DNA from 4 places in the Shinella sp. genome. Region 4 is predicted to be linked to each of the others. Evidence: riboswitches for the same ligand, from Rfam matches in the RefSeq annotation. Region 4 holds a riboswitch; each other region holds the start of a gene.

Region 1 (5,740 bases), on a different contig from region 4:
GCGGTCGTCAATTTCGGACCGCTCAACGTGGCGTTCGGGACAGTCCCCCTGCCGCTTGAACAGTGGCTCGTCTGCGTGGCCATCGGCAGCAGCGTCCTTTGGTTCGGCGAGGTCCGCAAATGGGTGCTTCGGCGCTGGGGCAGATGAGACAAGTCACCTACCCAGCCGCACAACACCCGACAAGCCAACAAGAAATCGTCGCCTTGAGCGGAGTCGAACCCTCAACCCCGCTAATTTCTAATTCGATCTCACGAGAACTGCCAGCGAGGTCAGAGACTTAAAAGTCCCAGTCCTCGTCTTCCGTCGCCACCGCCTTGCCGATGACATAGGATGATCCCGAGCCAGAAAAGAAGTCGTGGTTCTCATCGGCATTGGGTGAGAGCGCGGACAGGATTGCCGGGTTGACCTTGCAGGCCTCGGCCGGAAACAAGGCTTCATAACCAAGGTTCATCAACGCCTTGTTGGCATTGTAGTGCAGGAATTTCTTGACGTCCTCCGTCAACCCGACATCATCATACAAGGCTTCGGTGTACGTCGTTTCATTGTCGTAGAGTTCGAGCAGCAGATCGAAGGCGAAATCCTTGATCTCCTGTCGCTTTGCCTCCGGCAGAAGCTCGACGGCGCGCTGAAACTTGTAGCCGATATAGTAGCCATGCACCGCTTCGTCGCGGATGATCAGGCGAATGAGATCGGCGGTGTTGGTGAGCCTTGCCCGGCTGGACCAGTACATCGGGAGATAGAAGCCGGAATAGAACAGGAAGCTTTCGAGGAAGACCGAAGCGATTTTCTTCTTCAGCGGATCGCCGCTATCATACTGCTCCATGATCAGCGCCGACTTGCGCTGCAGGAATTCGTTTTCCTCCGACCAACGATAGGCATCATCGACATCCGACGTCGAGCAAAGCGTTGAGAAGATGGAGGAATAGGAACGCGCGTGCACAGCCTCCATGAACGAGACGTTGGACAGCACGGCCTCCTCATGCTGGGTGACCGCATCCTCCATCAGCCGCACCGCGCCAACACCGTTCTGGATGGTGTCGAGCAAGGTAAGGCCGGTAAAGACCCGGATGGTCAATTGCTGCTCGTTGGCTTTCAACGCCGCCCAAGACGGAATATCGTTGGACAGCGGCACCTTTTCCGGCAGCCAGAAATTGCTGGTCAGACGGTTCCAGACCTCGAGATCCTTGTCGTCGTCGATGCGGTTCCAGTTGATGGCGCGGATGGCGGCTGCGGGTTCCTGGCTTTTAGTTTTCACTTGAATATTCATGTGGCTCACCGGCGTTAGAGTGCGCAGGATACGCAGCCCTGCACTTCCGTGCCGGTCAGCGCCATCTGGCGAAGGCGGATGTAATAGATGGTCTTGATGCCCTTCTTCCAGGCATAGATCTGCGCCCGGTTGATATCGCGGGTCGTCGCCGTATCGCGGAAGAACAGCGTCAGCGATAGTCCCTGATCGACGTGCTGGGTGGCCGCCGCGTAGGTGTCGATGATCTTTTCCGGGCCGATCTCGTAGGCGTCCTGATAGTAGTCGAGATTGTCGTTGGTCATGAAGGCGGCCGGGTAATAGACGCGGCCGATCTTGCCCTCCTTGCGGATCTCGATCTTCGAGACGATCGGGTGGATCGAGGAGGTCGAGTGGTTGATGTAGGAGATCGAGCCTGTCGGCGGCACGGCCTGCAGGTTCTGGTTATAAAGCCCGCCTTGCATGACGGCAGCTTTCAGGTTTGACCAGTCTTGCTGGGTCGGGATGTGGATGCCGGCTTTCTCGAACAGTTCGGTGACGCGCTCGGTCGCGGGCATCCATTCTTGTTCGGTGTATTTGTCGAAGTAGTCACCTGAAGCATATTTCGAGTTCTCGAAACCCTTGAAGCTGTTACCCTTCTCGACCGCCAGCCGGTTCGAGGCGCGGATGGCGTGATAGGTCACGGTGTAGAAATACATGTTGGTGAAGTCGACGCCTTCGTCCGAACCGTAGAAGATGCGCTCGCGGGCGAGATAACCGTGCAAGTTCATCTGGCCGAGGCCAATCGCATGGCTGTCTTCGTTGCCCTTGGCAACCGAAGGCACGGAGGTGATATTGCTCATCTCGGAAACCGCCGTGAGTGCCCGGATCGATGTCTCGATCGTCCTGCCGAAATCGTCTGAATCCATTGCGTTGGCAATATTGAGCGAACCGAGATTGCAGGAAATATCCTTGCCCATGTGATCGTAGGACAGATCGGCCGTGTAAGTGCTGGCGTCGCTGACCTGCAGGATTTCCGAGCAGAGATTGCTCATGGTGATGCGCCCGGCGATCGGATTGGCGCGGTTCACCGTATCCTCGAACATGATATAAGGGTAGCCGCTTTCGAATTGGATTTCGGCGATCACCTGGAAGAACTCGCGTGCCTTGATCTTCTTCTTCTTGATCCTACTGTCGGCGACCATCTCCTCGTATTTTTCCGTAACGGAAATCTCGCTGAAGGCGACGCCATAGACGCGCTCCACGTCATAGGGCGAGAACAGATACATATCCTCGTTGTTCTTGGCGAGTTCGAAGGTGATGTCCGGCACGACGACGCCCAGCGACAGTGTTTTGATGCGGATCTTTTCGTCGGCATTTTCGCGCTTGGTATCGAGGAAGCGCATGATGTCCGGGTGATGAGCGTTGAGATAAACCGCACCTGCGCCCTGACGCGCGCCGAGCTGGTTGGCATAGGAAAAACTGTCTTCTAGAAGCTTCATCACCGGGATGACGCCGGAGGACTGGTTTTCGATCTGCTTGATCGGCGCGCCCGCCTCGCGAAGATTGGTCAGTGACAAGGCAACGCCGCCGCCGCGCTTGGAAAGCTGCAGCGCCGAATTTATCCCGCGGGCGATCGATTCCATATTGTCCTCGATGCGCAGTAGAAAGCACGACACGAGCTCCCCGCGCTGCTTCTTGCCGGCATTGAGGAAGGTCGGCGTGGCCGGCTGAAAACGGCCGGCGATGATCTCGTCGACCATGTTGCGGGCATGCTGTTCATTGCCGCGCGCAAGCGTCAGCGCGACCATGCAGATGCGGTCTTCGTAGCGCTCAAGATAACGCTTTCCGTCGAACGTCTTCAGCGTGTAGCTGGTGTAATATTTGAATGCACCAAGGAAGGTCGGGAAGCGGAACTTCTTGTCATAGGCGTAATCGAACAGGTCGCGGACGAAATTGAAAGAATATTGGTCCAGAACCTCCCGTTCGTAATAACCTTCGGTGACAAGGTAATCGAGTTTCTCCCGCAGGTTATGGAAGAACACGGTGTTCTGGTTGACGTGCTGCAGAAAATACTGCTTGGCCGCCTGCCGATCCCGGTCGAGCTGGATCTTGCCGTCCTCGTCATAGAGGTTCAGCATGGCGTTCAATGCATGGTAATCGAGTGCGGCGTCTGGACCTTTGATCACGGCCTTGCCGCCCGAATGGGCCACGGCCTCGAGCGGAGCCTCGCTTGCATCCCGCATTACAGAATTGCTTGTCGCGTCCAAAATCGTTCCAATCCGTGTTTGACCTGATCGACATCTTCCTGCGTGCCCAGAAGCTCGAACTTGTAGAGAAAAGGCACCTGGCACTTGGCGGATATGATATTGCCGGCGCTGCAAAAGGCTGCGCCGAAATTGGTGTTTCCGGCGGCGATCACGCCGCGGATGTTCTTCCGGTTGTCCGCGTTATTCAAAAAGCGGATCACCTGTTTCGGAACCGCGCCTTTTTGCTCGCCGCCGCCATAGGTCGGGACGATCAGAACGTAAGGGGCATCGGCGTCGAGAAGCTCATCGCTATTGATCGGGATGCGCCGGGCCTCGAGGCCCAGCTTGCCGACAAAACGGCGGGTGTTTTCCGACTTGGTGGAAAAATAGACGAGACCACCCATCACGTTCAGGCCCCTCAAATCAGGCAGCAGCAGACAGACCGCTAATCATGTCCGGACGGAAACCGGCCCAATGCTGCTCACCCGCGATCACCACCGGTACCTGACGATAGCCGAGGCCCTGCACCAGTTCGTAAGCTTCGGCATCAGCTGAAACGTCGACGATCGTGTAGTCGATGCCCTGGCGGTCGAGCGCCCGGGTGGTAGCAGTGCATTGAACGCAGGCGGGCTTGCTGTAAACGGTGATGGTCATGGTCGTCCCCTCGTATGGAATAGGCGTGCGAAAGCATTCGGACATCCGCCGATATCCGGGCAAAAACTGGTTTGAAAGCAGCAAAAGAAAGCCGCCGGTCGCGCTTAAGCGCCCGTCACTCGCGTCGACATGGATAAAAACTCGAACTCATAGGACTTCACCCCGAAGTGGTTCATGCGGACTGTTCGGGGAAGCGCAGGCGCGGAGACATCCCGCACCATTACGCGACCTTCCGGACACCCCGCCCGTGGACGTTTTCGTTTGAGGCAGGTCTCCTGGCTTGCGGGTCATCACATCCATCTCACCTTCCCGAGGCTTTGGGGCCTCAGTGGTTACCGAGCGGATGCTCGTCGCTCACAGTTGCGGGGGCAGCTCCGGCATTGCCTGGCCCATCTTGGACCTGGCGCACCGTATTCCCGTCTTAGCTTCCGACGCGAATCGGAAGAACCTCGAACACTATATATAGTAGATGAGGAGAACTTTTCGTCAACGACTATGAGTGTTGAGCCAAGAAAAGGCTGGGGATTGGGTAGCGCGGTAGTCCCTCCACATTCGGTCAGGCCCTGTAACCCTAGCCTCTTATCGGAACTCGGTGGTCCGACCCTGCACAATAGGCACCAATTTAGCCTTCGTATGAAGGCTCACTGGCGGCCCAGTGTAGACTGCAAGCCTATCTCCGGTCCTCGAGACTGAGCCCTCGTGTGGTCTAGGCATGGAGGTAGGCATGCAATAGAGCAGCGTCGCCCGTTGATCGTTCTGACGGATATCGATGACGCGGCCGAAGAATACGTGATGGGTCGCTTCGTCAACGCTGCTGATGCGGCCGCATTCAAAGCTGACCGAAGCGTTGGCCAGGACAGGTACACCTGTGAGCCCGACTTCCCAATCGCCGACGGAAAAACGGTCTTCCGTCGACGTTTTCCCGCCGAAATGGTCGGAGATGCACTCGTGGCCCGGCATCAATGTATTGACGCAAAAGTGCGCCGCGTTTTCGAAGGCATGAAAACAGGAGCTCGCACGATTGATACAGACGAGAAGTGTCGGCGGTGTGTCGCTAACGCTGCAGACCGCCGAGGCCGTAAAGCCGTAACGCGTGCCGCTAGATATGGTGGTGACGACGTTGACCGCCGAGCCGAGGCGCGACATGCCGTCGCGAAACGTCGCCTTGTCGACAGGGTCGAAGCGGTGATCCACCATAGTCATGCCGGCCTCTGGATACCCAGCCGGCACTAAGCCGTGAGCTCTTTTCGGACGATTTCTGCGCCCGCGCTCAGAGCATTCAGCTTGCCCCGCGCTACCCGGCGCGAGAGAGGCGCCATGCCGCAATTGGTGCAAGGGCAAAGGTTCTCGCCATCGACAAACTGGAGTGCTTTTCGAAGGGTAGCGGCGACCTCCTCTGGGGTTTCAATGATGTCGGATGCTACGTCGATGGCCCCCACCATCACCTTTTTGCCCCGAACAAGTTCGATAAGATCCATTGGGACGTGAGAGTTATGGCATTCCAGCGAGATCATACCGATGCTGGATTTCTGCAATTTGGGGAGCGTCTCCTCATATTGCCGCCACTCGGACCCCAGGGTCTTCTTCCAATCCGTGTTGGCCTTGATGCCGTATC
Region 2 (5,740 bases), on a different contig from region 4:
GCGTCTTCGACGAAAACCGGCTTCTGGCGAGACACGGCGCCCGCGACCGTGGGGACACTCGCATCATAGCGATTGCGAATTATGACGGTCTCACGTTTCTCAAAATCAACCCCGTCGAGGTGTTCGATAAACGTCGTAACGAAATGTTGGCGCGTTTGCTCGCCATCGCTGACGATATCGATGCCTGCCTGTCGCTGATCATCCAACGACAAACGCAAGGCGTCCTGTTTGCCCTCAATCAGTTCCTCGTCTTGCAGCTTCCAAGGCGACCAAAGTTTCTCAGGCTCTGCAAGCCACGAGGGTTTGGGCAGGCTGCCGGCGGTTGACGTGGGCAACAGTGTTTTCATGATAGGCGACCTTATGTTTCTAGCTCGTCAGAGGATGTGATTGGCAGATCTTTGCTCAAGAATGGCCCCGTACGGTTTGATGAAGTGCTCCTCGGCGAACTTCCCCTGCTCAATCGCCAGCCGACTCCGTTCTTCTCGATCGTAGACAATCCGGGTCAACGAGTAATCCTGGTGCTTCAGATTCGGCTGATAGCAGGCCCCCGCCGCGGAATTGGCGTTGTAAATCTCGGGTCGATAGATCTTCTGAAAAGTCTCCATCGTGCTGATGGTGCTGATAAGCTCAAGATTGGTGTAGTCATCGAGCAGATCGCCGAGAAAATAAAACGCCAAAGGCGCAACGCTATTCGCCGGCATGAAAAAGCGAACTTGCAATCCCATTTTCCCGAAATATTCGTCGGTCGAGGATAGTTCATTCTGTTTGTATTCGACGCCCAATACGGGATGCTGATTGTCCGTCCGATGATAGATTTTGCTGCTTGATGCGCTTAGGCATATGACTGGCGGCTTGTTGAAATGCTCTTTGTAAGCATTTGAATTCAGGAAGCACTTGAACAAGTTTCCATGCAGATCGCCAAAATTATCCGGCGTGCTGAACCCGGGTCGATTTTTGTTATGCTCTGGCAACAACACGCTGAAGTCGTAGTCGCGCACATAAGAGGAAAAATTATTGCCCACGACGCCGTCAATACGTTCGTTCGTTTTGCGATCAACGACAGTTGTTTTCAATATTTCAATGAGCGGAAAGGCATTACTATAGCCTCCGGCGCCAATGTTCATCTCGACGGAAATGATTTCGAGCTCAACAGAGTAACGATCACCTTTGGGGTTATCCCAATGCGCCAGGGCGTTGAAACGGTTGTCAATCATCGTCAACGCATTGCGCAGGTTCTCTCGGCGGCTCTCCCCTCTAGCCAAATTAGCAAAGTTGGTCGTAATGCGCGTATTTTCTGAGGGGCGATATTCTTCGCACAATTGAACTGCCTTAATATTAAAATCGAAATAACTATTCATCACGACGGCGCGCCCTGCTTCCCGATATAAAACCTGAGACTAGTGACGTAAAATTCAGGGCACACCGGACATTACTTTCCATATTCCCAGTCGGCAGCGTTCACACCGCCCAGACATACTAGTGGTGTGCGGTTTATGCCTGAGGGATCGATCGAGAAAAAATGGTATTATCTCACGGAAGCATGAGCCGTGCTCATGATTTGAGGTCGAAGCCAGAGACAAAAAATGCGGAGATGACGGTATCTCACGAGCCGCCTTCAGACATCGAGGTACTCGAATGCCCGTTCAGCACGCAAAACCGACGGGACATAGGCGCGGGGGCACCTTCCACATCCGCCATGCCTCCGTGATAGACGCCTTGACCGCTCTGGCGACATGAGACATTGGTTCGTCATCGTGGTTCTGCGGATGAAAGTCCGGAGCTAAGAGGGAATTCGGTGAGGGCTTTGATCAAAGCCCGAAGCCGAGGCTGCCCCCGCAACTGTAAGCGGCGAGCGAACGTCCATCCATGTCACTGAGGCATACCTCGGGAAGACGGACGAAAGCAATGACCCGCAAGCCAGGAGACCTGCCGCGATAGATAACGTCCACGGGCGGGGTGTCCCGGAGTGCCGCTTTCGCGATGAGCACTCCCGTGCCGTCGTCTCTGCGTCATGCCGCTGCCCGGCCGCAACCTGATGGCAGTGCAGATGACAGAGATCGCGACCATAGAAAAGCCTGCCGAGCATGGCTCGACAACCAGTCTCATCGATATCGTCTTTCCCGGAGATACCAACCATCACGGCACTCTGTTCGGCGGAGCCGGACTTGCTCTCACGGATCGCGTAGCCTTCATCGCGGCAACCAGGTTCGGGCGGGCGCCCTTCGTGACCACCTCTTGCGAGCGGATCGATTTCAGGCAACCCGCGCGCACCGGGCACATCGTTGAATTCACGGCCAGACCGGTCAAGTCAGGGCGCCGTTTCCTGACGGTCGAGGTCGAGATGGCGGCGGAGACCATAGTCGGCCGTCAGCGACACACCTGTACGCGCGGCATCTTCCATATGGTCGCGATACCGGAGGGCAGCCACGCCGCGAGCTATGCTTTGGCCGAGCTCGCACCGGCGGAAACCCTGGACACTACGGACACCCTTGCCATGGCCGACATCGTCTTTCCGGATCAGGCAAACAGCGTCGGCCGGATATTCGGGGGCGAGGCGATCGCCTACATGACCAAAGCCACATTCGTTGCAGCGTCGCGCTACTCCGGCACGCTGGTCGTGCTCGCCTCGTCAGAGCGCATCGACTTCGCGCGAGCAATTAAGATCGGTGAAATTGTCGAGGCGGAGGCGCGCGTTGAGCGCGTGGGACGCAGCTCCATGTCCATCGAGACGAAACTTTGGTCCGAAAACCTCCTGACCGGCGAGAGGCATGTTACGGCCACAGGATGTTTCACCATGGTGGCGGTCGATAAAGACCATCGGCCGGTTCCTGTTCGCGATAGCGCCACAGCGGAATCGCTTACCTTTAATCCGGGGCGGGCATAACCGTGCTGGACAGGCAACATCTATCGATCTTGCGTGAAGTCGACCGTTTGGGCAGCCTAACGGCTGCGGCTGAGCGGCTGAACGTCTCCCAGTCGGCTCTTAGCCATACGATCCGCAAGTTGGAAGAGCGCTGCGGCGTGGCGATGTGGGAAAAGGACGGCCGTAACCTTCGTCTCACCGAGGCTGGCCGCTACATCGTGACACTGGCGCAGCGCGTTCTGCCCCAGATTGAAAGGGCCGAGGATGTCCTGTCGGATTATCGCCACGGCCAGCGAGGCTCGCTCAAGATTGGCATGGAATGCCACCCATGCCACCAGTGGCTTATACGGGTCACAAAGCCCTATCTCACGGAATGGCCGGATGTGGGCCTGGAACTGAAGACATCATTTGCTTTCGGCGGTGTGGCGGCGCTGACGGGGTACGAGATCGATATCCTGATCACGCCGGATCCGATCGAGACGCCCAGCATTCATTATGTTCCAGTGTTCGACTATGAGCTGGTGCTTGCCGTTCCGGCCGATCATCTCCTGACGCTGAAACGCCATGCCTATCCTACGGATCTGATGAATGAGACACTGTTCACCTATCCGGTACCGCCGGAGCGACTGGACGTGTTCACGCAATTTCTGGTGCCCGCCAATTGCCGGCCGCGACATCACCGTAATGTCGAGACGACGGAAATGATGCTTCAACTCGTGGCGGCAGGGCGCGGGGTCAGTGCCATTCCCAGCTGGCTAGTGCGCCGAGAAGCAGCGGCGCTTGGTGTCTGTCCCGTCCGGATTGGTCAGAGCGGTATCCAGAAAAGTATTCATCTCGGATTAAGAGATGGCGACGACACTGTCGATTTCATCGCCGGGTTTCTCGCGACGTCACGCCAGACATCGGCGTGACGTTTCAGGTGTAAGGCCATCTGGAACGTCTGAACCTTGCAAGCGTTCATCGCGCGATCGCAACCTGCCTGCGCTGACGTAACTTCGGCCAGAGGATCAGCCAGCTCACCAGAACAAGGTTCACGACGTTCCACAGGAAACCATGCAGGAACGCCAGGCGGTAAGACCCGGTCGCGTCGAAGATGTAGCCGGCAGCAAGGCCCCCGCATGCCATGCCGAGCACCGTCGCCATCAGCACCAGGCTGATGCGGATGCCGGCTTCACGTGGCGGCAGGAACTGGCGGATGATCACAGCATACATCGGCACTATGCCGCCCTGGAACAGCCCGAACAAGCCGGAGATCACATAGAGCGAGGCTTGGCTGTTGAAGAACAGATAAAGCAGCAGTGCTGCCGCCTGCATGGAGGAGCCGAGGATCAGCATCGGGCCGGCCCCGATCCGGTCCGCGACCACGCCGGAAGCGAGACGGCTGACGACGCCAAGGCCGAGCATCAGCGACACAATCTGCGTGCCTACGGCGACGCCGTACCCGAGATCGCCGCAATAGGCCACGATGTGGACCTGCGGCATCGACATCGCCATGCAGCACGCAAACCCCGCGACGACGAGAATGCCTTGCAGCACATTGGGCTTGAGGCCGAGTTCCCCCCGCGCCGCTTCGGTCGCCGCCTCAGCCTCGGCATAAGCCGCAGTCTGCAGGCGCCGCTTCAGCAGAAGTCCGATCGGCACCATCACCAAAGGGACGAACAGGCCGATACCGATATGGGTGGCCCGCCAGCCCTGCGCCGTTACAAAATGCTCGATGATCAGCGGCCATACCGCGCCGGAGAGATAGCTACCCGAGGCGGCGAAAGTGACGGCAAGTGCGCGCCGCTTGCGGAACCAGTGGGACAGATCGGAAATCAACGGCGAGAATCCAGCAGCGGAGCCGAGGCCGATCACGGCGGAAATCGCGGCGAACTGCCAAATGTTGCTTGTGAAGGCGGCGGCGATATAGCCGATGCAGAGCAGAAAAGCGCCAATCAGCACCGGTGCGACAATGCCGACCCGATCCGCGAGGCGTCCCATCGCCACCCCACCGAAGGCGAAGCCTAGCATGGTGCAGGTATAAGGCAGCGAGGCGCCGCCGCGCAGCGTGTCGAATTCGAGCTGGAGGGTCGGCAGCACCACCACGATCGACCAATTACCGACGCACGCAACAGTGCCAAGAATGAGCGTGAGCGCCAGCCGTAACCAGGCGTAGTTTGAATCGACGCCGCCGACTTCGATTCCACTAGGCGCGCTCATCCACTTCTCCAAATCTGCCATGTCGAATCCGTCTTCAACCCGGTTTTGTACATTGAATGCGATTGGCTTTGCAGTGTCGATAGGGCTCGCAATCTGGACCTTTAGCGCCGTGGCACTTGTTGTCTGGCTCACCCGATAGACTGGGTAAGTCCAACTGGCAGAACTTGCCATTCCGGGGGGCCGTTTGATGGGAAAACGTCGGCGGTCTTAAAGGGATCAGAGCCGTTGATTTCTTGTTTGGTTCAGTTGAGCATCCGCCTCAGTCGGAAAGTCGCGCCCGCGCCGCCAGGAAGTCAAGCATCACCCTCACCCGGGACGGAAGCGTACCGCCCTGGCCCTGAAACACCGCATGGAAGGTCTCGCGATCTCCTGGGTTGAGGTGTTCGACAACTGGCACCAGCCGCCCGGCATCAATGTCGCCCCGGACCGTGAAAGTCGCCATCCGCGCCAATCCGACACCTGCAAGTGCCAGCCGGCGCAACCCCTCCCCGTCGCTCACACGCACCCTTTCGCTTGGCGGCAGCTGGACCGGCAAACCATTTTCCAGCACCGGCCATCCATCCACAGCCCTGGCATAGTTCAGGCTCAGGCGGTTGTGGGTTCTGAGGTCGTCCAAGCTTTCCGGCTTGCCTTGGCATTCGAGATAGGACGGCGCGCCGACGATGGTCATCGACGTAC
Region 3 (5,740 bases), on a different contig from region 4:
TGACAACTAGGCCGTCCTCCGGGTAGCTTTGCATATAGAGCAGTTCTTTTTCCTGATCCCAGTGCGCCATTACTAGATTGTAGATGACGTTGGTCGGCTCCTTAACGCGGGTCCAGCGAAGGCCGTCCTCGTGGCGGGTGACCGCCATCACAAGTCGCAGCTCGTCATTGACGATCGGGCCTTCGACCAACTCGACGGAGGGTGTCTCGATCGCTTCCAATGCCTGTGGGTCCCAGAGTTCGCAGTGGGTTCTGAAGACGTGCGCGTTGAGCTTAGGCGTGACGGTTTCGACGGGAATGGCTTCGAAATCCGCATCGAGGCCGGTGTAGAGCTCTTCGCGTCGCCGTTGATGCTCGACGCGGCTTTCGCTTCCAGTTTCGAGAAGTGTGTTCCAGTCAGCGTCCTCTTTATAGAGCGCGTTGAGCCATTCCTTTGGATCTTCGAGTGACACCCCCGCGATCACAGTGGCGTCGCCAAGACCTGTTTCGGCGCGAGTGAACCGGCCAATGAACTGTAAGGTCACCGCCTCGCTTCGATGGCGATCATGAAGGCCTGCGATCTTGAGACGAGGAAGGTCGAAACCTTCTCCGAGCATGTCGACACACACGATGATGCGGATTGCCCCGCTACGCAGCCTCCGCAATGCGTCCTCGCGTTCGCTCGCCGGCATCTTGCTATGGACCAGCTCTGCGGCATGTCGGGGCAGGTGCTTCCTATAAAGGGTCAAAAGGGTCTGTGCCCTGTCTATGACACTTGTACGGGCCATCGCCAAATGGTCTAGCCCCTGAAGCAGGTCGCGATCGAGCGCCTCACCTACCTCCCGGATAATCGACAGATCGGCCTGAGCGGGATCGGATTCCATTACGGGGATATAGTTGACAGGCCGAAACAGGTGTTGCTCACGGGCCCGCCGCAGCGGGTAAACGAAAATGAATTTACCATCCACTCGCCTTTTGTCGTTCCGGTAGGGCGTCGCTGTGAACTGCAGGATCAAGCGCTTCTGCCGGACGAAATGGGTCTTGAAAGCTTTCCACGTCGTCGCGCCTATGTGATGTGCCTCGTCGACGAAGAGATGCGTGACATGCGTTGCGATACGATCCTTAAGCTCAACGGTTAGTCGCGAGACCGACTGCATGGTGGCAACAACAACCTGCGCGCGGCCGAAAATGGCGTCGACTTCCTCCAGAGAAGTAGGTGCCTTCTTTAGGGTAGCCACAACTGGATAAAGAGCCGTTCCTTTTATTAGGTCGAACTGCTTCAGCACTCCGAAGTTGATGAACTTTTCGCTGATCTGCGTGCGTAGCTGGTCGGACGGGACGATAACAAGAAGCTTATCGACATCGCTAGACACGAAGACGCTGAGCATGGTTTCCGTCTTGCCAGTCCCTGTAGGCATCACGAGCGTTGAAGGGGCATCGGACACAACCCAATGCGCCTTGATCGCATGAACGGCACCGATCTGAGGCGGCCGAAACCCCGTGATGACGCGCCGATCGCCTTCGTATTGCTCCTCTCGCAAGGAAAGAGCATCGTTCCAAGTCGCTCTGATTGATTTGTGCCGCTCCGAGAAATCTTGGAGGGATATCTTGGCCGGCTCTAGAGGTGCTGGCCTCTGCCAGCGCACCGATGGGCGGGACAGTACTGCTCGGATCGATGAGATTGGCACCACCTCGTCAATACGAACAATCTGATCGTAATTCGAAGGCGGCTTTATTCCCCTTCGTAAAAGGGCGATACTCGGTTCATCGGCTAAATCGCTAAAATAGCCTTTTGTGTTGGCATCCAAAGCGACATCAAGATCTGTCCGAGGTGCAGCAAGTTGCCGAATGAGGTTCCCTGCGACACGGCCACGCAGCAAATATCGCTCAGGCAAAGATATGGAAACCCGCTGTGTAAACAAATCAGCCAAGTAAGACCCCACCAGTTTGAGTTGTTTATACTGCGATTCGCTCGCCTTGTTTGGAGAGTTTCGGAGTATCCACCGCCAAATCCACTTGTGGCGCTTACGATACAAATCAATTGACACTGGGGATTGGTTTGGTTTGGCGCGCCAGGACGACGACTAAAATCAACTATCGGAAGCAGAGGCATGATTGGGATTAAATTCAGGATGTTAGCGCATCTCTGCCGTAGAACGGCGGTTCGATTCCGTTCAAGACCATTAAATGGCACTCTCTATTTTCGCTCTCTCTCTCGCGCTGTCTACGGAGCCGTTAGACCCATTCGTCATGCCTCGTCATGCCTCGTCACGCCAACGCTTGGCGCGACGTCGCGAGAAACCCGGCGATAAAATCGACAGTGTCGTCGCCATCTCTCAGACCAAGGTGGATGCTTTTCTGGATCCCAGCTGTTCCGATCCTGACGGGACGAAGGCCGAGCGCAGCCGCCTCCCGGTGCACCAGCCAGTCGGGAATGGCGCTGACTCCGCGGGATGCCGCAACGAGCTGAAGCATCATCTCTGTCGTCTCGACATTGCGGTGGTGGCGCGGCCGGCTGTTGGCGGGGACAAGGAACTGGGTAAACACATCCAGTCGTTCCGGCGGTACGGGATAGGTGAACAGCGTCTCATTCAGCAGATCCGCAGGTTCCGCGTGGCCTTTCAGGGCCAGCGGATGATCGGCGGGCACGGCAAGCACGAGCTCGTAGTCGAATACCGCGAGATAATGAATGCCGGGCATCTCGATCGGATCCGGCGTGATCAGAATATCGATTTCGTATCCTGTCAGCGCCGCCACACCGCCGGCGGCAAACGACGTCGTCAGTTCGAGGCTTACCTGCGGCCACTCCATGAGGTAGGGCTTGGTGACACCCATCAGCCACTGGTGGCAAGGATGGCATTCCATGCCGATCTTGAGCGAGCCACGCTGGCCTTGGCGATAATCCGACAGGACATCCTCGGCTCGTTCGATCTGCGGCAGAACGCGCTGAGCGAGGATCACGATGTATCGTCCGGCCTCGGTGAGACGGAGGTTTCGTCCATCCTTCTCCCACATCGCCACGCCATAGCGTTCCTCCAGCTTCCGGATAGTGTGGCTGAGAGCGGATTGGGAGACGTTCAGGCGCTCTGCCGCCGCCGTCAGGCTACCGAGGCGGTCGACTTCGCGCAGGATCGATAAATGTTGTCTGTCCAGCATGGTTAGGCCCGCCCTTGGTGATCAGCGACATCGCCGCTCTCGCACGCGGGAACCGGCCGATGATCGGCGTCGACCGCGACCATGGTGAAGTGCCCGGCGGCTGTGAGTTGCCTCTCGCCGGTCAGTAGGTTCTCGGACCAGAGTTTCGTCTCGATCGACGTCGAACTCCGGCCCACGCGCTCGACGCGTGCCTCGGTCTCGACGATTTCACCTATCTCGATTGCCCTCGCGAAATCGATACGCTCGGATGACGCCAGGACCACCAGCTTACTGGAATAGCGGGACGCTGCGACGAATGCGGCCTTGGTCATGTAGGAGATTGCTTCGCCCCCGAACATCCGGCCGGCACTGTTTGCCTGATCCGGAAAAACAATCTCGACCATGGTGACGGTATCGCTGGTGCCCGGCGCGGCTTCCGCCTCCGGAAGCAGTGCGGGCAGCGAGTAATTGGCGCCGTCCTGTCCCTCCGGTCTGGCGACCATATGGAATAGACCGCGTGTACAGGTATGCCGCTCACGACCGACGATGGCCTCAGCCACCATCTCGACCTCGACCGTCAGGGAACGGCGCCCGGCTTTGACCGGTCTGGAGGTGAGTTCGACAATGTGCCCGATGCGCGCGGGCTGCCGGAAGTCGATCCGCTCGCAGGACGCCGTCACGAAAGGCACCCGCCCGAACCGGGTCGCCGCGATAAAGGCGACGCGATCCATCAGAGCCAACCCGGCTCCCCCAAACAGGGTGCCGTGATGATTGGTATCTCCGGGGAAAACGATATCGATGAGATTGGTTGTCGAGCCATGCCGGGCAGGCTTGCCCATCGTCGCAGTCTCAATCCTCGGCCCAGTCCTCGTCTCAGTCATCGGCTCTACCATCAGGTTGCGGCAGGGCAGTGGCATGACGCAGAGACGATGGCACGGGAACACCGATCGCGAAAGCGGCACTCCGGGACACCCCGCCCGTGGACGTTATCTATCGTGGCAGGTCTCCTGGCTTACGGGTCTTCGCTCTGGTCCGTCTTCCCGAGGCAGGCCTCAGTGACTTGGATGGACTTTCGCTCGCCGCTTACAGTTGCGGGGGCAGCTTCGGCTTCGGGCTGTGATCAAGCCCCTCACCGAATTCCCTCTTAGCTCCGGAGCATTTGCGCGCCGCAGAACCACGATGACGAACCAATGTCGCATGTTGCTGAAGTGGTCAAGCCGCCTGCGAACCGGTCTGCGACCACTCATGAGCACGGCTCATCGTTCAATGAGATAAAACCAATATTTCTCGACCCAGGCCTCGGGCATAAAGCACGCACCGCGCCTGATTATCGACAATATGAAGGAAGCGGGCTGAGAAAGTCGGGCGGAGAATTGTCTCGGCTGGAAGACGACGAACCAGGGTTTGGTTCTATATCGAGAACTGAGGAAGACGGATGGCAACGAACGAAGATCTCGCATTTTCTATCAAAAGCATTCGCTTCGATGAGGATTATCGTCCCTCCGACAACACGCGTGCCACGACGAATTTCGCAAACCTGGCGAGAGGCGACAACCGGGCGGAGAATCTTCGCAACGCGCTTAGGATGATCGATAATCGCTTCAACGCCCTGGCGCATTGGGATAATCCCAAGGGCGATCGCTATGCGGTCGAGCTCGAGATCATTTCGGTTGAGATGACGATCGGTGCTGGTGTAAAAAATGACGCCTTTCCACTCATCGAAATCCTGAAGACGAATATCGTCGACAGACAGACTGGCGAACGCATCGAGGGCATCGTCGGCAATAATTTTTCCTCCTATGTCCGAGATTACGACTTCAGCGTCGTATTGCCGGCTTACAACAAGGATCGCCCCGCATTCGCCACGCCGGATGATTTCGGCGACCTGCATGGAAAGCTGTTCAAATCCTTCCTGAGTTCAGATGCTTACAAAAAGCGCTTTCTCAAATCCCCGGTCATCTGCCTGAGTGCCTCCAGCAGCAAGACATACCGTCGGACTGGAAACCAGCATCCGGTATTGGGCGTCGAATACCAGCAGGATGAACAGTCTGCGACGGACTACTACTTTAAAAAAATGGGGCTGCAGGTTCGCTTCTTCATGCCGCCGAATAGCGTCGCGCCTTTTGCCCTCTATTTTCTCGGCGATCTGCTCGACGATTACACCAATCTCGAGCTGATCAGCACCATCAGCACGATGGAGACGTTTCAGAAGATTTATCGGCCCGAGATTTACAACGCCAACTCCTCGGCAGGGGCCTGCTATCAGCCAAATCTGAAGCACCAGGATTATTCGCTGACGCGTATTGTCTACGATCGTGAAGAGCGCAGCCGGCTCGCCGTGGTGCAGGGGAAATTCGCCGAGGAGCACTTCATCAAGCCGTACAAGACGGTTCTTGAGCAATGGTCTGCCAATCACGCCTTTTGACGAACCAAAAACATAAGGTAGCCCAACATGAAAAAACTGTTGCCCACGTCAACCGCCGGTAGCTTGCCCAAACCCTCGTGGCTTGCAGAACCTGAAAAGCTCTGGTCGCCCTGGAAGCTGCAAGGCGAGGAGTTGCTCACGGGCAAGCAGGATGCGCTGCGGCTTGCGCTGGACGATCAGCAGCAGGCGGGCATTGATATCG
Region 4 (5,740 bases):
TGGTAGCGGTCCATGTTGAAGCCGCAGACCTTCAGCATGTCCCTGACGCCGCGCATAAACGGTTCCGGGCCGCAGCAGAACACGGTGCGGTCGCGGAAGTCGGGTGCGAGCAGCGACAGGCGCGCCGCGTCGATCCGGCCGCGCAGACCATGCCAGCCGTCGCGCGGATTGTGGCCTTCGACGACGAAGCCCAGCGCCAGGTTCGGCATGTGGGCCGCCAGACATTCGAGTTCCGCCTTGAACAGCAGGTCGTCCGGCCTGCGCGCACAGGTGACGAAGGCGACGTCCGACTGCGGTGCGCAATCCGACATCCAGCGCGTCATCGACATCATCGGCGTGACGCCGGAGCCGGCCGAGATGAAGAGGTACTTTTCGGCGGGATAGCGCACGAAGGAAAAGTCGCCGAGCGGTCCAAAGGCCTTCAGCCTCATGCCCGGCTTCAGATGGTCGAACATCCAGCGCGTGCCGATCGAGTTCTTCTGCGCCTTCACCGTCACGGCGACGGAGAAGGGGCGCGAGGGCGTCGAGGACAGCGTGTAGGTGCGCATCACCGGCTCGTCTTCGGAGACCGGCAGTTCCAGCGTGACGAACTGGCCCGGCAGATAGCGGAACCAGTTGTCGCGATCCGAGCGGAAGGTGAAGGTCATCACATCCGTCGTCTCGACGGTCGCGGCTACACATTCCAAGAGGTTGTGGCGATCGTGCCAGGGATTGAGTTCGTCGAAATGGCGGAATTGGCTGGCGATCGTCATCTCACGCCACCCGTGACAGCGGCTGCTTGGCGCCGTCGAGCCGTTCGATCATGAAATTGGCGTACCATTCAACGAACTGCATGACGCCACCTTCATCTTCCGGCGAATAAGGTCCGGGCTGGTAGGCCGGCGAGCGGATGCCGAAGGCGTTTTCCTCGACGATCCGGCGGTCCTGGTCGTTGGTTTCGGTCCAGACATGGGTGAGTTCGTCGAGACGGTAATCGATACCTTCCACGGCATCCTTGTTGACCAGCCATTTGGTGGTGACCTGCGTCAGTTCCGGGCCGAGCGGCAGCACGCGGAAGGTGATGGCGTGGTCGGCGAGCACGTGGTTCCATGTCGTCGGGTAGTGGAAGAGCAGCAGCGTGCCGATATGGCTTTCCTGCACGTCGCTGGAGAGCGGGCGTGCGACGGCGCGCGCACCCGACAGGGTGTAGCTCTCGGCGTCCTGGATCAGCGGCATGCGGGCGGCGCGGAACTGGCCGCTCAGTGACATGCGGAACTCGCTCGGCAGGCCGGCGGTCTCGCACTTCGCCCAATGCTCAGCGATGACCGGGTCGTCCTTGGCGCCCTGCACGCCGGTGGCGCTCGGCGCTTCCGGATAGGTGCGGCAGAGTTCCGGATGGTTGGCGGCACAGTGGTAGCACTCGCGGTTGTTTTCCCAGACGAGCTTCCAGTTGCCTTTCTCGATGATCGTGCTTTCGAAGGCGACCTTCGTCTCACCGAGACGGTGACGGGCGAGATAGGGCTCGACCATGGCACGGAACGGCGCAAAATCCGGGGCCTCATCGGCAAGGCAGATGAAGATGTAACCGCCGACGGTCTCGCAATGCATGCGCTTCAGGCTGTGCTGCGTCCTGTCGAAATCCTCCGCCATGTGGCGGGCGAAGAGCAGCGAACCGTCCAGTTCGTAGGTCCACTGGTGGTAGGGACAGACGAGCTTGGCCGACGAACCCTTGTTCTGCGTGCAGACGCGCGAGCCGCGGTGGCGGCAGGAATTGTGCAGCGCGCGCACCGTGCCCGAGCGATCGCGGGTGATGACGACGGGATAATCGCCGACCTGCACGGTGAAATAGTTGCCGGCCTTGGGGATCTCGCAGTCATGGCCGATGAACAGCCAGTCGCGATACCAGATCGTCTCCAGGTCGAGCTTGTAGTGGTCTTGGTCGATATAGAAGGCCTGCTCGAGGCTGTAGCCGTCGCGCCGGTTCTTGAGCTTGCGGAGCACGTCGCTGCGAATGTCCATGCCGGATCCTCAGAATATCCAGGTTTTGCTTTTGGATGAGGCGCACGGAAGGAGACGGCATCCACGCGGCAAGCCGCACGGAATGCACGCTTCCCGGCCGCCCGCCGCAGCCAGTCACGATCGTTTCTGCAAGGCTGGTTTCCGGGCTGAGGAGTGTTCTTGTCGGGTCATGACCGTGTCCAAAAAGTCGAAAACTTTTCGGGGTCATGCTTTCCGAACCGGTGCAGCGCCTTCCCAGACCTCCCGTCCAGTGGCTACTGCTGCACCTTGCTCCAACACCGTTGCGGGGGCAGCGCCGGATTTAAACCGGCTTCCCAATTCTCCACCCTCGCTTGAGAGTGGCACCTTGAGTTTCCTTATCTAACCGCAAGAATCATCACATAACATGTCGAAAAACGACACGGTCTCCTGATTTGACGACAGCTCTTTCCAGATGGCTTGGGGTGTGACCGGTTGACTTTTTCCAGTCATACCAAAGCGATATGCCCAATTTTTCGGCGCATTGCCCCGACAGGGGCTGCGCTGTGATCAAGCATCACGCGCTTGTCATATTGCGACTAAAATACTGTCAGGACAGGAATTGGGAGTGCAACAGAAAGGATTGCTTAACGACGTTTTCCTAAACTCGTCAGCGATCAGGGCGCGAGGATGGAGTGCCGCCACGTGCAGCAGACGAAATTTCGATATTACGACGCCGTTGCCTACAAGCGTGCGAACCCGCCGAAAGCAGCCGTACACACCCAGTTCCTCCGGACCGGCCGCATCGACCGCGACATCAGCTGGAGCCCGAGCGAGAAGCGCTACCTCTCCTATCAGGAAGTGGCCGAGCGCACCGGCCGCAAGCTGGAGCGGGCGGGCAGCGTCACCCATGACCGTATCAACGGCTTTCACGAGACGATCCAGTTTCCCAAGCTGATCTTCCACCGCACGCTGGCCGAGACGCCGCATCTCGGCTACTGCCACATCACGGTGGCCAATTCCCGCTTTGCGGAATTCCCGAACGTGCAATGGGCCTTTTACATGACCAATTTCCGTGCCGAGATCGGCGACGGGGAACAGTTCTTCGCCGGCATTTCGAAGAAGCCTGGCCGCATGTATTTCGCCATCGCGATCACCCCGACGGAAGAGGAAGGCCGCCTCACCATCGACCGCAAGGTGCGCGGCAACGGCGTGATCTTCCGCACAGACGACCCGAAGCTTGCCATGAAGAACGTGCTGATGCTCGGTGCCCGCAACGAGGCGCTACGCAAGATCATCCGCGCACTTTAGAGCATTTCGCGGCATGCAAAGCCGCTGCGCACCTTTGCTGGAATTGCTCTAGGACGCCCGGTACAGCATCCATTCCTTGCCGGCCGGCACTTCGTCACCGCGACCGTAGACGACGACGAGATCGCCCCCGGCGCCCTTCGCCTTCAGAAGCGCCCGGTCGCAGGCCGATGCGAGGTCGAGCGCGCTGTCGGCGCGGTCCGACATGCACACACCGGCTGACAAGGTCAGATGGCCGAGATTGCGGCCGGTGCGGGGGTCGCGGAGCGCCACCGTCTGGAACGCTGCGCGCAACAGATCGACGAGCCGTGTCACCTCGCCCTCGTCCGACGTCTGGAACAGGAAGCCGAAGCGCAGGCCGTCGAAGCGCACGGCGAGATCGTTGGCCGGGAACGCCTGGCGGATAAGGCCGCCGTAGAAGGTGACGAGATGGTCCGAAAGGGCCTCGATCTGGGCCGGCGAGAAACGGCGGTCGGCATCGACCTCGGCGACGACGACGCCGCAGAGCATCGGCAGGTCCGGATTGGCATAGACTCGGGCGAGCGCCTTGTTGAAGGCGCGGCGGTTGCCGAGTTTCGTCGGCGGGTCGATGAATTTCATCGCCTCGAAATCCGCCATCTCCTTCTGGATGCCCTCCATGACGGCCGATTGCGCGGCAACCTTTGCCGCCATTTCCGCCGTGTGGCTGACGCGCTGTTCCGTCGCGCGCTGCAGGGCCTCGAGCGAGCCGCCGAGTATGTCCACCCCGCCCGCTTTTTGAATGACCTGCGAGGCCTCGCCGATCAGCCGGCCGTAGTCGGAAAGCGACGTCCGCTCCTGGCTGAGCAGGTCCATGAAATTGCTCATCTCGCCGCTGATCGCACCGGCCGAGCGTTGCAGCACGCCCGCCTCGTGCTGGTGGGGCAGGTACTTCCGGCCGAGTTCATCGAGCATGGCCTGGGTCTTGTACTTGCCGAGCGCCACGAAATCGCGCACCAGATCCGGATTGGCGCCGGCATAGGCCTCATAGACCAGTTCGTAGTTGCGCGGCAGGCCATCGATGCCCATCTGCTTCATGGCCGTTGCGACGCGCAGGGCGATGTCGGTCGTCGAGGATTTCTTGTGAGTCATCTGGTGCGGGGACCTGCGTGCGGGACTGTTCACCTCACCCATAGCAGGCCGCTCTTTCGACCCCTCTAACCCGATCATTCGAATTTTAAGCAATCCGTCTGTGCCCTTGGCATTTGCCGCCAAAGCCCTGTAAAGGAGGCCGGAAACGACGGAAGGGCGACATGGCTTACATCGTGGATACGCGGACGGAACCGGAGGTGGCGCTGGCGCGGGCCTCGGAGGTGCTGAGCCGCGGCGTGCCGGTCGCGATCCCTACGGAAACGGTCTACGGCCTTGCAGCCGATGCCACCAATCCGCTGGCGATCACCCGCATCTATGAGATGAAGGGCCGGCCGCGCTTCAATCCGTTGATCTGCCACATGGCCGATCTCGCCATGGCGGAGCAGCATGCCGTCTTCGATCCGCTGTCGCGCCAGATTGCAGAGGCCTTCTGGCCCGGCCCGCTGACCCTCATTCTGCCGATCCGGCCGGAGAGCGCCATCCACCCGCTGGCGCGCGCGGGGCTGGACACGGTCGGCATCCGCGTGCCGACGGGTTTTTCCAGCCGGCTGCTTGCCGCCTTCGGCCGGCCGCTGGCGGCCCCCAGCGCCAATACCTCCGGCCGTATCAGCCCGACGACCGCCCGGCATGTCGCCGAGGATTTTGGCGCGCGGCTGGAGCTGGTGCTCGATGCCGGGCCGGCTGTGGTTGGGCTTGAATCCACCATCCTCAAGGTCGAGGGCGAAACGATCCGGCTGCTGCGCCCCGGCGGGCTGGATGCGGCCGAGGTTGAGCGCGTCACCGGCCGCCCGGTGCTGCGCAACGACACGGCGGGCGCCACGATCGAGGCGCCGGGCATGCTCGCCTCGCATTATGCGCCCGACGCGCCCGTGCGGCTCGATGCGCGTGACGTGCGGCCGGGCGAGGTGCTGATCCGCTTCGGCGGCAGGACGCTTCCCGGCGAGGCCGATGCGGCGCTCGTGCTGGACTTGAGCCCCAGCGGTGATCTGGCGGAAGCCGCCGCCAATCTGTTCGGCTATATGAAACAGGCGGATGCGACGGGCGCAGGCTCGATTGCGTTTTCGCCGATCCCTTCGGATGGCCTCGGCGAGGCGATCAACGACCGTTTGCAGCGCGCGGCCGCCCCGCGCGGCTAAAAGGAAGACGTGATGGCCCAGGCAACGCTTTCTCCCGACCTGATCACCCGTTTCGCCGCCATTACCGGCGAGACCTATGCGCTCACCGAAGACCGGGACATCGCCCCCTATCTCATCGAGAGCCGCGGGCTCTATCATGGTACGTCGCCGCTGGTGCTGCGGCCCGGTTCCGTTGAAGAGGTTTCGGCCATCCTGGCGCTCGCCACCGAGACCCGCACGGCCATCGTGCC

Evidence for each region. Region 4 has a riboswitch for cobalamin ahead of ACT6VE_RS12010 (aromatic ring-hydroxylating oxygenase subunit alpha). Riboswitches for the same ligand answer to the same signal wherever they lie in the genome.
Region 1: linked by a shared signal. The riboswitch ahead of nrdH (glutaredoxin-like protein NrdH) and the one ahead of ACT6VE_RS12010 (aromatic ring-hydroxylating oxygenase subunit alpha) in region 4 are both predicted to bind cobalamin.
Region 2: linked by a shared signal. The riboswitch ahead of ACT6VE_RS32155 (acyl-CoA thioesterase) and the one ahead of ACT6VE_RS12010 (aromatic ring-hydroxylating oxygenase subunit alpha) in region 4 are both predicted to bind cobalamin.
Region 3: linked by a shared signal. The riboswitch ahead of ACT6VE_RS20515 (acyl-CoA thioesterase) and the one ahead of ACT6VE_RS12010 (aromatic ring-hydroxylating oxygenase subunit alpha) in region 4 are both predicted to bind cobalamin.

What each region holds. Positions count from the first base shown of each region.
Region 1 covers NZ_JBQVPI010000011.1:179,985-185,724, forward strand. The annotation lists gene ACT6VE_RS20475 (cation-translocating P-type ATPase) at 1-147, shown strand, start outside; gene nrdF (class 1b ribonucleoside-diphosphate reductase subunit beta) at 278-1,267, opposite strand; gene nrdE (class 1b ribonucleoside-diphosphate reductase subunit alpha) at 1,282-3,468, opposite strand; gene nrdI (class Ib ribonucleoside-diphosphate reductase assembly flavoprotein NrdI) at 3,468-3,875, opposite strand; gene nrdH (glutaredoxin-like protein NrdH) at 3,895-4,125, opposite strand; cobalamin riboswitch at 4,374-4,592, opposite strand; gene ACT6VE_RS20500 (flavin reductase) at 4,705-5,328, opposite strand; gene ACT6VE_RS20505 (methionine synthase) at 5,355-5,740, opposite strand, start outside.
Region 2 covers NZ_JBQVPI010000043.1:19,660-25,399, reverse strand. The annotation lists gene ACT6VE_RS32165 (methionine synthase) at 1-347, opposite strand, end outside; gene ACT6VE_RS32160 (DUF1852 domain-containing protein) at 375-1,358, opposite strand; cobalamin riboswitch at 1,739-1,948, shown strand; gene ACT6VE_RS32155 (acyl-CoA thioesterase) at 2,048-2,884, shown strand; gene ACT6VE_RS32150 (LysR family transcriptional regulator) at 2,887-3,774, shown strand; gene ACT6VE_RS32145 (MFS transporter) at 3,821-5,083, opposite strand; gene ACT6VE_RS32140 (LysR family transcriptional regulator) at 5,322-5,740, opposite strand, start outside.
Region 3 covers NZ_JBQVPI010000011.1:186,193-191,932, reverse strand. The annotation lists gene ACT6VE_RS20525 (DEAD/DEAH box helicase) at 1-1,909, opposite strand, end outside; gene ACT6VE_RS20520 (LysR family transcriptional regulator) at 2,247-3,134, opposite strand; gene ACT6VE_RS20515 (acyl-CoA thioesterase) at 3,137-3,952, opposite strand; cobalamin riboswitch at 4,094-4,307, opposite strand; gene ACT6VE_RS20510 (DUF1852 domain-containing protein) at 4,549-5,538, shown strand; gene ACT6VE_RS20505 (methionine synthase) at 5,566-5,740, shown strand, end outside.
Region 4 covers NZ_JBQVPI010000005.1:238,503-244,242, reverse strand. The annotation lists gene ACT6VE_RS12015 (2Fe-2S iron-sulfur cluster-binding protein) at 1-752, opposite strand, end outside; gene ACT6VE_RS12010 (aromatic ring-hydroxylating oxygenase subunit alpha) at 754-1,998, opposite strand; cobalamin riboswitch at 2,114-2,362, opposite strand; gene ACT6VE_RS12005 (DUF6656 family protein) at 2,662-3,267, shown strand; gene ACT6VE_RS12000 (diguanylate cyclase domain-containing protein) at 3,316-4,374, opposite strand; gene ACT6VE_RS11995 (L-threonylcarbamoyladenylate synthase) at 4,536-5,510, shown strand; gene ACT6VE_RS11990 (FAD-binding oxidoreductase) at 5,523-5,740, shown strand, end outside.